3 regions of the Streptomyces sp. NPDC046203 genome follow, and region 1 is predicted to be linked to each of the others. Evidence: riboswitches for the same ligand, from Rfam matches in the RefSeq annotation. Region 1 holds a riboswitch; each other region holds the start of a gene.
The links. Region 1 has a riboswitch for cobalamin ahead of ABZ990_RS15330 (ribonucleoside-diphosphate reductase subunit alpha). Riboswitches for the same ligand answer to the same signal wherever they lie in the genome.
Positions count from the first base shown of each region.

Region 2: another riboswitch for cobalamin. It lies ahead of cobN (cobaltochelatase subunit CobN); the one in region 1 lies ahead of ABZ990_RS15330 (ribonucleoside-diphosphate reductase subunit alpha).
Region 3: another riboswitch for cobalamin. It lies ahead of ABZ990_RS02320 (acyl-CoA thioesterase); the one in region 1 lies ahead of ABZ990_RS15330 (ribonucleoside-diphosphate reductase subunit alpha).

Region 1 covers NZ_JBEYZX010000016.1:71,142-75,345, forward strand. The annotation lists gene ABZ990_RS15330 (ribonucleoside-diphosphate reductase subunit alpha) at 1-1,571, opposite strand, end outside; cobalamin riboswitch at 1,706-1,838, opposite strand; gene ABZ990_RS15335 (GNAT family N-acetyltransferase) at 1,887-2,453, opposite strand; gene ABZ990_RS15340 (hypothetical protein) at 2,510-2,632, opposite strand; gene ABZ990_RS15345 (hypothetical protein) at 2,653-3,216, opposite strand; gene mctP (monocarboxylate uptake permease MctP) at 3,384-4,204, opposite strand, start outside.
Region 2 covers NZ_JBEYZX010000010.1:117,136-121,339, reverse strand. The annotation lists gene cobN (cobaltochelatase subunit CobN) at 1-2,631, opposite strand, end outside; cobalamin riboswitch at 2,670-2,806, opposite strand; gene ABZ990_RS11580 (cobalamin biosynthesis protein CobG) at 2,876-4,204, shown strand, end outside.
Region 3 covers NZ_JBEYZX010000002.1:124,114-128,317, reverse strand. The annotation lists gene ABZ990_RS02330 (SGNH/GDSL hydrolase family protein) at 1-352, shown strand, start outside; gene ABZ990_RS02325 (MBL fold metallo-hydrolase) at 414-1,274, opposite strand; cobalamin riboswitch at 1,443-1,674, shown strand; gene ABZ990_RS02320 (acyl-CoA thioesterase) at 1,725-2,168, shown strand; gene ABZ990_RS02315 (PhzF family phenazine biosynthesis isomerase) at 2,321-3,172, opposite strand; gene ABZ990_RS02310 (methyltransferase) at 3,439-4,204, opposite strand, start outside.

The DNA.
Region 1 (4,204 bases):
AAGAAGACGTCCTGGAGACCCATGGCGCCCAGGCCCACCGGACGCCACCGGGAGTTGGAGCGGCCGGCCTGCTCGGTCGGGTAGAAGTTGATGTCGACGACCCGGTCGAGGAAGGTGACGGCGGTACGGACGGTCGCGTCGAGACGCTCCCAGTCCAGCTCGCCGGAGGCCGTGTCGACGAAGGCGCCCAGGTTGACCGAGCCGAGGTTGCACACGGCGGTCTCGCCGTCGTCCGTGACCTCGATGATCTCGGTGCAGAGGTTCGAGGAGTGGACGACCGAGCCGGGCTCGGCGGTCTGGTTCGCGGTCCGGTTGGAGGCGTCCTTGAAGGTCATCCAGCCGTTGCCGGTCTGCGCGAGGGTGCGCATCATCCGGCCGTACAGCTCGCGGGCCGGCATGGTCTTGCGGGCCAGACCCTTCGCCTCGGCCGCGACGTACGCGGCGTCGAACTCCGCGCCGTACAGGTCGACCAGCTCGGGCACGTCGGCCGGGGAGAACAGCGACCAGTCGGCGTCCGCGTTCACCCGGCGCATGAACTCGTCGGGGATCCAGTGCGCCAGGTTGAGGTTGTGGGTGCGCCGGGCGTCCTCGCCCGTGTTGTCGCGCAGCTCCAGGAACTCCTCGATGTCCGCGTGCCAGGTCTCCAGGTAGACCGCGGCGGCGCCCTTGCGCCGGCCGCCCTGGTTCACCGCGGCGACGGAGGCGTCCAGCGTCTTCAGGAACGGGACGATGCCGTTGGAGTGGCCGTTGGTGCCGCGGATCAGCGAGCCGCGGGCGCGGATGCGGGAGTACGCGAGACCGATGCCGCCCGCGTGCTTCGACAGGCGCGCGACCTGGTGGTAGCGGTCGTAGATGGAGTCCAGCTCGTCCTTCGGGGAGTCGAGGAGGTAGCAGGACGACATCTGCGGGTGGCGGGTGCCGGAGTTGAAGAGCGTGGGGGAGGACGGCAGGTAGTCGAGCCGGCTCATCAGCCCGTACAGCGCCGTGACCTCGTCCAGCGCGCGCACGCTGTCGTCCTCGGCGAGACCGGCGGCGACCCGCAGCATGAAGTGCTGCGGCGTCTCGATCACCTTGCGGGTGATCGGGTGGCGCAGCAGGTAGCGGGAGTACAGGGTGCGCAGCCCGAAGTAGCCGAAGCGGTCGTCGCCGGCCGGGTCGATCGCGCTGTCCAGCCGGTCGGCGTGCAGGGCCGCGAATTCCGCGGTCCGCTCCGCGATCAGGCCCTCGCGGTGACCGGTGGCGACGGACTCGGAGAAGGAGACCGCGCCCTGTCCGGCCGCCTCCTCGGCGATCGTCAGCGTGAGCAGCCGGGCGGCGAGCCGCGAGTACGCGGGGTCCTCGGCGATCAGGCCGGCCGCCGCCTCGGTGGCGAGTTCGCGCAGCTCCGCCGTGTCCGAGCCGGGGTGCCGGCCGCGCAGCGCGGCGGCGGCGACCCGGCCGGGGTCGGTGTCGGGGAGGTCGGCGGTGAGGTCGGTCAGGATCCGCAGCAGTGCGGTTCCGGGGCCGTCGCTCGGGGCCGCGATCTCCTCGGAAGATACAGCCGAAGCCGGATCGGCGGGCGCGATGGTCACTGGGAGGCTCTCCCTCGCTCGGCTCGTGGCCTGCACGGGGGATACGGGGACGAGCGGGGGCCGGGATACGCGCGGCGCGCCGCGTCCACCGGCCCACTCCGCGAGGCCCGGACGTCTGTGGCACCCGGAACGGACGGACCGGGTGCGCTGTCCACAGGTCTTCGGACTCCGGCCGCGCGAAAGAGCGCGAACCATACCGTTGCGGGACAGTTCCGGATTTCCACCGGATTCCCCTGCGACGACAGCGAGGACGAGCATACATGTGGGGGGCGCCGCTTGCGGCACCCCCCACATGTTGTGTCCCGGCGTCAGGCCTCAGACCGTGTCCCGCAGCTCCAGACCGTAGGAGAGCAGGGTGAAGTCCACCCCGGGAACGGGCTGCCAGTCCCGCTCGGGGGCCCGGACGAAGCCGAGCCGGGCGTAGACCCGGTGCGCTCCGGTCATGGTCCGCTGGGTGGACAGGACGATCCGCGCGCAGCCGGGGACGGCCCGCGCGCGGTCCACGCACGCCCGCACCAGCGCCTCGCCGACGCCCCGGCCGCGGGCCGCGTGGTCGACGGCCAGCATCCGGAATTCGGCCTCGTCCGCGCGGGCGGTGTCCGCCCACTTCTCGCCCCCGGTGGTGAAGGTCACCCCGCCGAGGACCGTCTCCGCCGCGTCGACCGCGACGAGCACCTCCGCCTCGGCGGCGCGCCCGGCCACGTCGCGCAGCAGGTCCGTATAGCCGTCGGCCTCGCCGAACGCCAGGAAGCCGTCGTCGCGGTAGGCCGTGTCTTCAAAGTGCCGTCGTCCGGCCGCAGGCCGGGCCGTGCGGCGTCTGGTGCGTGCGATCGCAAGGCGGAGGTTCGCCCTCGTACTGGATGTACTTGGGTGATCCGACAACGCAGCGAGCGTGCGTGCCAGGCGTCGCACGGCAGACGGCAGTTTGAAGACACGGCCTAAGCCCGTACGGTGATCTCGCCGAGGCGCTCGTAGTCCTCGGGGCGCGCTGTTCTGATCGTGAAATCCATGGGGGCCAGTCTGTCGGGGGCGGGCGGCCGGCGCGGGAGAATTTCGGCCACGCGCTCCCACCCCGTCGAGGTCAGCCGCCGACCCCCACGCTGTTGTCGGGAGCGCCGTCGCCCTCCGCGGGCAGATCGCCGCGCTGTACGGGTGCTCCGCCGCCCGCGGGCTTCTCGGGCAGCACGTCGTCGAGTTCGCGGGCGTCGGCCCGGTGCGCCCGTTCGGCGGCGGCGCGCAGCCGGTCCTTGCCGACGGTGAGCGGGGCGTCGAGGGTGATCCGTACGCCGTCCTCGACGCGGATGTACGTGTGCTGCCCGTCGGACGTGCGGTACCAGCCGGGCTTCTCCGGCGTGCAGGGGGCGGACTTCGGGGAGGCGGCGCAGTCCTGGTCGGTGAAGGTGCCGCGGTCGGCGCCGAGGGTGACCCGGGTGCCGTCCTGGGCGACGTACGCGGCCTGGAAGCCGTCGTCGCCCAGGCCACCGACCGACTGGTGGGCGAGGGTGAAGCCCTCGATCTCCGTGACGTACACATGGTCCAGGGAGATCTGGGCGTAGTGGGCGCGCTCCTCCAGTTCGGCCTGGGAGGGAGCGCCGGCGATCACGTTGCCGCAGCCGGTGAGGGCCAGGGCCAGGGGTAGGGCCAAGGGCAGAAGCAGCGGACGGGTGGTCAAAAACGTACGGGAGTTCATCCGTTCATACTCGCGGGAGAACGGGCGGGGCCGCCGGGCTTTCCCGAGGGAAGGCCCGGCGGCCCCGGACGTGCTCCGTGTCGCTGTCGCTGTCGCTGTCGTCGGCGCGGTCGGCCCAGGCGTCAGTGCCCGGCGCCGACCTTCGGCAGCTCGGTGACGACACCCTTGTCGCCGGCGTCCGCCGTGTAGTCCTCCGGCGAGGTCTCGTCGACCCCGTCCGGCGTCCCGACGGCGCGCAGCACCAGGGTGAGGACGACGGTGACGATCACGTTCAGCGTGAAGGCGGTGAGACCGATGTAGCCGATCTCGCCGATGCCCGGGATCTCCGCCGACGAGCCGCCGAAGTGCTTCTGCGTGGGGCTCGCCACCCCGTACGCCGCGGCCGTGCCGTAGATCATGCCGACGCCCCAGCCGACGAGCAGCGCCCAGCGGTGGAACCAGCGGGTGAACAGACCGCCGACCAGGGCCGGGAAGGTCTGCAGGATCCAGATGCCGCCCAGCAGCTGGAAGTTGATGGCGACGGTCTTGTCCATGGTGAGGACGAAGACCAGGGCGCCGACCTTCACCAGGAGCGAGACCAGCTTGGAGACCTTGGTCTCCTGCTCGGCGGTCGCGTTCGGCTTGATGAAGTCCTTGTAGATGTTGCGGGTGAAGAGGTTGGCCGCGGCGATCGACATGATCGCGGCCGGCACGAGCGCGCCGATGCCGATCGCGGCGAAGGCCACGCCCGCGAACCAGTCCGGGAACATGTCCTCGAAGAGCTGCGGGATGGCGAGCTGACCGTTGCTCACCTTCACCCCGGCGGCGATCGCCATGAAGCCGAGCAGCGCGAGCAGGCCCAGCATCAGCGAGTACAGCGGCAGGATGGTGGTGTTGCGGCGGATCACGTTCCGGCTCTTGGAGGAGAGCGTCGCGGTGATCGAGTGCGGGTACATGAACAGCG
Region 2 (4,204 bases), on a different contig from region 1:
CGGCAGCACGTTGACCAGGCCGCGCAGCGGCGAGCCGGAGGGCCCGGCGGGCACGAAGCCGCCGTTCAACGCGTGGACGGAGTGGGCGAGTTCGTCGGTGGTGGCGGCGAGCCGGGGCACGACTTGCTCACAGGCGAAACGCAGTACCGCCGTCACCTGCTCCAGGCGCCCCTCTCGTTCCTCCTCCATCAACTGGCCGTCGTCCAGGCCGAGTCGGGCCGCGTCCTCGATCGCGCCCTCGATCGCGTCCACCGACCAGCCGGCCGCCTCCATGGCCTCGACCACCCGCCGGGCCCGCTCTTCGATGGCGTCGGTGCGGGTCCGGTCGGTCGCCGACTCGTCCAGGCCGAGCGCCTCGCGCAGTCCGGGCAGGGCCTGCGTACCGCCCCAGATCTGGCGGGCCCGCAGAATGGACAGCACCAGGTTGACCCGCTCCGGCCCGGCCGGCGCCCCGCCGAGGACGTGCAGTCCGTCGCGGATCTGCGCGTCCTTCACCTCGCACAGCCAGCCGTCGACGTGCAACAGGAAGTCGTCGAAGCCGTCGTCGTCCGGGCGGTCGGCGAGGCCCAGGTCGTGGTCGAGCTTCGCGGCCTGGATCAGCGTCCAGATCTGGGCCCGGATCGCGGGCAGCTTCGCCGGGTCCATGCTGCTGATCTGGGCGTACTCGTCGAGGAGTTGCTCAAGCCGGGCGATGTCGCCGTAGCTGTCGGCGCGGGCCATCGGCGGCACGAGATGGTCCACGAGGGTGGCGTGCGCACGGCGCTTGGCCTGCGTCCCCTCGCCGGGGTCGTTGACGAGGAACGGGTAGACGAGCGGCAGATCGCCGAGCGCCGCGTCCGGCCCGCAGGCGGCGGACAGGCCCGCGTTCTTGCCGGGCAGCCACTCCAGGTTGCCGTGCTTGCCGAGGTGGATCATCGCGTCGGCGCCGAAGCCGCCGTCGTCGGCGCGCGCCGCGATCCAGCGGTAGGCGGCGAGATAGTGGTGCGAGGGCGGCAGATCCGGGTCGTGATAGATCGCGATCGGGTTCTCGCCGAAGCCGCGCGGCGGCTGGATGAGGACCAGCAGATTCCCGCGCCGCAGCGCGGCGAGCACGATGTCGCCGTCGGGGTCGCCACCCTGGGCCGCCCGGGACCGGTCCAGGAACATCGCGCCGGGCGCCGGGCCCCAGTGCTCCTCGACCCCGGCGCGCAGCTCGGCGGGCAGCGCCGCGTACCAGCGCCGGTAGTCGGCGGCCGGGATCCGCACCGGGTTCGCGGCCAACTGCTCCTCGGTCAGCCAGTCCTGGTCGTGGCCGCCCGCGTCGATCAGCGCGCGGATCAGCTCGTCGCCGTCGCCGGAGATCAGACCCGGGATGTTCTCGGCGGGCCCGAAGTCGTACCCCTCGGCGATCAGCCGGCGCAGCAGCGCGACGGCCGAGGCGGGGGTGTCGAGGCCGACCGCGTTGCCGATCCGGGAGTGCTTGGTCGGGTACGCGGAGAGAACCAGGGCCACCCTCTTCTCCGCGTTCGGGATGTGCCGCAGCCGGGCGTGCCGGACGGCGATCCCCGCGACCCGGGCGGCGCGTTCGGCGTCCGCCACGTACGCGGGCAGACCGTCCTCGTCGATCTCCTTGAAGGAGAACGGGACGGTGATCAGCCGGCCGTCGAACTCCGGGACGGCGACCTGGCTCGCTGCGTCCAGCGGCGACAGACCCTCGTCGTTCTCCGCCCAGGACGCCCGGGAGCCGGTCAGGCACAGCGCCTGGAGGACCGGTACGTCGAGCGCGGCGAGCGCGCCCGCGTCCCACGCCTCCTCGTCCCCGCCGGCCTGCGCCTCGGCGGGCCGGGTGCCGCCCGCCGCGAGGACCGTGGTGACGATCGCGTCGACGTCGCCGAGCGCCGCGAGGAGTTCGGGCTCGGGGGCGCGCAGGGAGGCCACGTACAGCGGGACCGCCCGGCCGCCCGCGTCCTCGATCGCGTCGCAAAGAGCGCCGACGAAGGCGGTGTTGCCGCTCATGTGGTGGGCGCGGTAGTAGAGCACCGCGATGGCGGGGGCTGTGCCGACCAGCTCGGGCAGGGGTGTGCGGGGGGTGCGGTCGAGGGGGCCCCAGGCGGGCGCCGGGGCCGGGGCCTCGAAGCCGTGGCCGGTGAGCAGGACCGTGTCGGAGAGGAACCGGGCCAGTTGGGCGAGGTTGCCGGGGCCGCCGTGCGCGAGATACGCGTGGGCCTCGGTGGCGACGCCGATCGGGACCGTGGACGCGGCCATGAGCTGGGCGTCCGGGGCCTGTTCGCCGCTGAGCACGACCACCGGGAGGCCGCTGGCGAGGACCGTGTCCAGGCCCTCCTGCCAGGAGCGCACCCCGCCGAGGAGGCGGACGACGACCAGCGTGGCGCCGTCGAGGAGCGCCGGGAGGTCGGCGAGCGGGAGGCGGGAGGGGTTGGCGAAGCGGTACGTCAGGGGGGTGGCCGAGGTGTCGGCGGCGGCGGTTTCGGTGGTGGCGGTGGCCGGGGTGGTGGGTTCCGTGGCGGTGGCCGGGTCGGGGCCGGCGGCCGGGGTGGCGGCGGACGGGGACGCGGGCGCGGCGGGCGCGGCGGCGTTCGCCGCACGGGCGCTGAGCAGGTCGGTGTCGGAATGCGACAGCAGAACGAGCATGGCGAGGCTCGGCCCTTCCTCGGGGTATCCGCGCCCCGGGTGGTCGTTGGATGGCGGGAGTTCCTGACTCACCGGACACCCGAGGCTCGGGGCCGGCTCACAGTGGCGGGACCGCGCCGGAATCTCACCGGGCTTCCTCCCCGGGGTCCTGGGACCCCATGCCGGTCTGCATCCTAGAACGAGTGGTCGGCGGAGCGGGAGGGGCGGTCCGTCACCCCCGGTTGCCGGGCCATCGCGCATAGGTATGCTCGCCGCCATGCCGCCCACTCCCGACACCTCGCCCGAACCGGGCGAACCTCCCATACGGGACCGTGGCGACGCGTGCCCCGGGGCGCTCCGGTTGCATGCCGCCGCCGATGGTTCCCTCGCCCGACTGCGCTTGCCCGCAGGCAAGTTGACGCAAGATCAGATCGAGCTGTTGGCTTCCGTTTCCGAGTCCCTCGGGGACGGCGCCGTCAGCATCACCTCGCGCGGCAACGTGGAGCTGCGCGGCCTGTCGGACGGCTCGGCGACCACCCTCGCCGACCGCCTCGGACGCGGCGGACTGCTCCCCTCGCCGACCCACGAACGGGTCCGCAACATCGTCGCCTCACCGGCCGCCGGACTCGACGGAACCGGCCGTGCCGACGTGCACGCCTGGGCCCGTGAACTGGACGGACTGCTGTGCGCGGAGCCCCGCGCGGCCGCCCTCTCGGGACGTTTCCTGTTCGTCCTGGACGACGGACGCGGCGATGTCGCCGGGCTCGGCGGCGATGTGACCTTGATCGCAGAACCGGGCGGCGCGTCCGCCCTGCTCCGGGTCGGCGGCCAGGTGCGGCGGATCGCCGCCGGCCACGCGCCCCGGGTCGCGCTCGCCGCCGCCCTCGCCTTCCTCGACGCCGCCGAGACGGCCGGTACCGGGGCGTGGCGGGTCGGCGAGTTGCCGGCCGGGGCGGCCGAGGCCGTCGACCTGAGCGGTACGGGCGGGCAGCCCGTACCCGTACCGCCCCCGCTGCCCTCCGGTCCCCCGCCCGCACCCGGCCCGCTCGGCCCGCGCGCCGTGTCCGTCCTCGCCCCCCTCGGGCGGCTGACCGCCGCGCAGTTGCGGGCGCTGCTGCCCGCGGCGGAGGTACGGCTGACGCCGTGGCGCGGGGCCGTCGTTGTGACGCGGGAGCAGGGGGCGGAGCCCGCTCCCGAGCGCACGCCCGAACTGCTCGCGCGCCTCGACCACCTCGCCTCGGCCGGCCTGATCACCCGCCCCGACGCCCCCGGCGCCGGAGTCACCGCCTGCACCGGTCTGCCCGGCTGCGCCAAGTCCCTGGCGGACGTACGGGCGGACGCCGCCCGCGCCCTCGCCGTACCCGCCGGCGCGCTGCCCGTGCACGTCGCCGGCTGCGCCCGGCGCTGCGGTCACCCGCACGGCACCTGGGTCGACGTCCTCGCGACCGGGGCTGGGACTGAGGCCGGGGCCCGGGCCGAGACCGGGACCGCGACCACCGAGGGCGGCGCGTACCTGGTGGACGGCGCCCCCACCCCCCGTACCGCCCTGCCCGGCGCGGTCGCCACCGCGCGTACCGCCCCACCCGCCCCCACC
Region 3 (4,204 bases), on a different contig from region 1:
CCTCGCCGGCGAGGCCGGGCTGCCCGCCTTCCGTGACGCGATGCGCGCGATCGTCGAGCGTGCCCGCACCGCCGGGGGAACGCAGATCGTGCTGCACACCCCGCTCGTGGTCGGCTTCTCGGGTCGCGCGCGGCGTGCGGCCATGCCCGCGTACTGCCAGGTGGTTCGTGAACTGGCCGCCGAGTCCGGTGCGTTGCTCGTCGACCACGAGGCGTACTGGATCGCGCACCACGGAACGGAGGACCCGATGGCCTGGTTGGACGAGGCGGCACACCCGAACGGGGCCGGCCATCTGGAGATGGCCAACCACGCGCTGCGCACGATGGGACTGGGCGAGCTGGAACTTCCCTGATCCTCATCTCGCGTGAGGGGACGGCCTGTTGAGACCTGCAACAGGCGGCGCATCCGCCCGGCTACCCCTCGCCGTTCGACGCCCGGCGTCCGCCCGGTGGCACGCCCCAGGGGCGCGTCGGCTGACCGGAGCGCGTCGAACGGCCTCGGGAGCGGTGGTTCGAGAAGACCTCACCGGGCTCGGCATGGTCGACGGGACCATCGAACCGGGCCTCGGCGCGTGCCACCGCCTGCTCCGGTGTCAGGAAACGGCCGACATGGGTGACGATCAGCCGGCCCGCCCGAGCCGCGGTGGCCGTGTCGGCGGCGTCCTCGGGCGTGTGGTGCACCTGCTCGCCCTCGGCCGGCGCCTGGTTGCTCTCGGCTTCGCACAGCAGGGTGTCGCACTCCTCGGCCAGCTCCGTGAGGTTCGCGCAGGGCGCCGTGTCCCCGGAGTAAACGAGCGAGCGGCCCCCGGCCTCGGCACGCAGGGCGAAGGCCGGCATACCGTGCTCCACCGCCCGGCTGGTCAGGGCGAGTTCACCGATGCGCACCTCGTGTCCGTCGTACAACTCCTGGACGGCGAAGGCGGCCTCGACCGGGCTGCGCGTCGGGCCGTTGGTGAGGAAGTGGGCCAGCCGGTCGGCGATGCCCGGCGGCCCGTAGAGGGGGATGGGCGCGGCAAGCCGGATGTCCGCGAAGAGCGCCGCGTAATACGCGGTGAGCAGATCCGCGGTGTGGTCGGCGTGCAGATGCGAGATCCAGATCGCGTCCACCTCGTCGAGCCGGGCGTACCGCTGCAGCCGCGCCAGCGTCCCGCTGCCCGCGTCCACCCAGACCCGGGCACCGGCGCCGGTCAGGAGATAGCCGGAGCACGGGTTGTCCTCGGTCGCGTAGGGCGTGGCGCTGCCCAGAACCGTGAGCTGGAATCCGTCACTGATCATCCGGGGAGTGTAGAGAGCGCTCGGTTCGCCGGCTGATGAGCGGGAGGGTGGGCGAGCGGACGAGCGGGCGGGTGGTCACCGCGGTCGGGGCGGTCGGCGCGCGGCTCGGGGTCACGGCCCCGGAGCACCCCGGTTCCGCGACGGGAGCAGGGCGCGGGCTCGCTGCCGTACGCTGGCAGGGCAGCTGGTTCGCCCCGTCCCCCGGACGGGAGCGTCGTAAGAGGGAACCCGGTGTGAATCCGGGACTGCCCCGCAGCGGTGAGCGGGAACGACCGCCGTCATACGCACTGGGCCCGGCACACACGAGGGCCTGGGAAGCGACGGCCAGTAGGAGTCCGCCGGCGAGAGCCGGGGAACGCGCCCGCGAGTCCGAAGACCTGCCCGCTGCCCGCGCACCGGCCCCTGGGGTGCGCGGAGAAGCCCTGCCGCGACTCGCGAAGGAGAGTTGACGTGGCCGAATCCCCCGTCACCAGTCCTGCCCGCCCGACCAAGACCCCGGACGATTCCCGGGTGGTCCTCGCCCACATCATGAGCGACCACGACACCAATCTGTACGGCACCATCCACGGCGGAGTGATGATGAAGCTCATCGACGACGCCGCCGCGGCCGCCGCCGGCCGGCACGCCGACGGGCCGGCCGTCACCGTCTCGGTCGACCGTATGACCTTCCTCACCCCGGTACGGGCGGGCGACCTGCTCAGCGTGGAGGCGGGACTCGAACGGGTCGGGCGGACCTCCATGACGGTCGGGGTACGGGTCACGGCCGAACGGTGGAACAACTCCACCCCCGCCACCGAGGTCGCCACGGCGTTCCTGACCTTCGTCGCGATCGACGCCGACGGAACGCCCCGCCCCGTGCCCGCGCTCGACATGACCAACCCCGGCCTGTCCTGACCGGTTCCCCGCACCGGTTCCCGGCACCTTCGGGCATGACCTGAGGGACGCCGGCGGGGCCGGGGCGCGCACACGCGTCCCGGCCCCGCGTCTCGGGGGGCTTCGCCCACCCTCCCCCGTACGGCTGCCACGCCTGCCGGCGCCGGCGGCCGCTACACGTACAGCGTCCCCCGGGCCACGACCACGGCCTCCCCCGCCACCCGCACCGATTCGATCCGCTCCGCGGTCCCCGTGACCCGGGCGCGCATCGTCGAAGGACGGCCCATCTCGACGCCCTGGCGGATCTCGATCCACTCTCCGAAGGGGATCAGTCCGTGCCGGGCCAGGTGCACCGCGAGCGAGCCGGCGGCCGAGCCGGTGGCCGCGTCCTCCACCACGCCGTAGGCGGGGGAGAACATGCGCAGCCTCCAGTGGGTGCCCGCGCCCGTGAAGCAGTTGGCGGCCATGTCGGGAAGTCGCGCGAGGATCCGCTGGTCCGGTTCCAGGGCGGAGAGGGCCGCCACGCTGTCGAGTCCGACGAACACGTGCCGGGGTCCGTTGCGGTAGACCTCGATCGGCAGCGTGCTGCCGGTGGCCACCGGGGCGAGGGCCGTGAGCAGTTCCTCCGCCCGGTCGTACGGCTCCCATGTCGGCACGGGCTGCCACATGCCCGCCGCGACGGTCCGGCCCTCGCCGTCCCGCTCCAGCTCGAACGCCACGGTGCCCATGGCGGTCTCCATCCGCAGTTCCCTCGCCGCGTGCCATTCGCCGAGCACCACGGCCGTGCCCAGGGTGGGATGCCCGGCGAACGGAAGCTCGTTCACCGGCGTGAAGATGCGGACCCTCACATCGCCGTCGTCCTCCGCGGGGAGGACGAAGACGGTCTCCGACAGGTGCGTCTCCTGCGCGATCCGCTGCATGCGCTCGGCGGAGAGGCCGGACGCGTCCAGGAGGACCGCGGTCGGGTTTCCTTCCAGCGGGGTGGCCGTGAAGACGTCGGCGACCACGTACTCGTAGGTGTCCATGAGGTCCGTTCGTTCCGTCGCGCCGGCTCCCGTCGTCCGGGTGCCGGCTGGATGGGGTGCTGGGGAGGGGCTCGCCGGATGAGCCGACCGCTCGCCGGGCGGATGCGTCGTCACCGGACGGGCCCGCGGACCGCCGGGCCCGCGGGACCGGACGGACCCGCGAGGTCTTCGCCGAGTCCGTTCGCCGGTCCGTCCACCGACCCGTTCACCGGTCCGTTCACCGGTCCGTCCGGGGACGACGCCTGGGGACGGGAGGACGCCTGGCGTCAGGGACGCGGCGCGGCGACCAGAGCGGTGTTCTCCATCGGCAGCTCCGCGCGGCCGACGACGTCGAGGCCCGCCCGGTCGAGCAGCCGGGTGATCCGCTCGACGGTGCGGTGCGCGCCGCCCGTCGTCATCAGGAGGTGCATGTCCCACAGCGCGGGCAGCACGGTGGAGTTCTCGTCCTCGACGAAACGGTCGAGGAGCAGCAGCCGCGACGAGGAGTCGGCCATGGCGCGGCGGCAGCTCTCGAAGACGCCGACGACGGCCTCGTCGTCCCAGCCGGCCAGCACCCGGCAGAGGACGTAGACGTCCCCGCCCTCCGGAACGCCCTCGAACATGTCGCCCGCGACCAGTTCGGTGCGGTCCAGGCCGACGGTGGCGGACAGGTGCTCGCGCGCCTTGGCCATCATGTGCTCGCGATCGAAGAGGATGCCCCGGGCGTCCGGGGTGGCGCCGAGGACCGTGGCGAGCAGGTGCCCGCCCCCGCCGCCCACGTCCACGACCTTCTTGCCGGAGAAGTCGAAGACCTCGGGCACCTGGTGGAAGAACATGCTCGCCGCGTTCAGGGTGCGCTGGAAGCGCCGAGTCACGTCCGCGTCGTGCCCCAGGTACTCGTAGAAGGGCCGGCCGAAGGCGGCCTCGAACCCCGAACTCCGCGTGCTGATCGCGTGGTGGGCGTGCCCCCAGGCGGAGTAGAACTCCTCGCCGTACAGCAGGCACATGTCGCTCAGGGACTGGGGCGCGTCGAGGAGCGCGGCGCTGATCGGG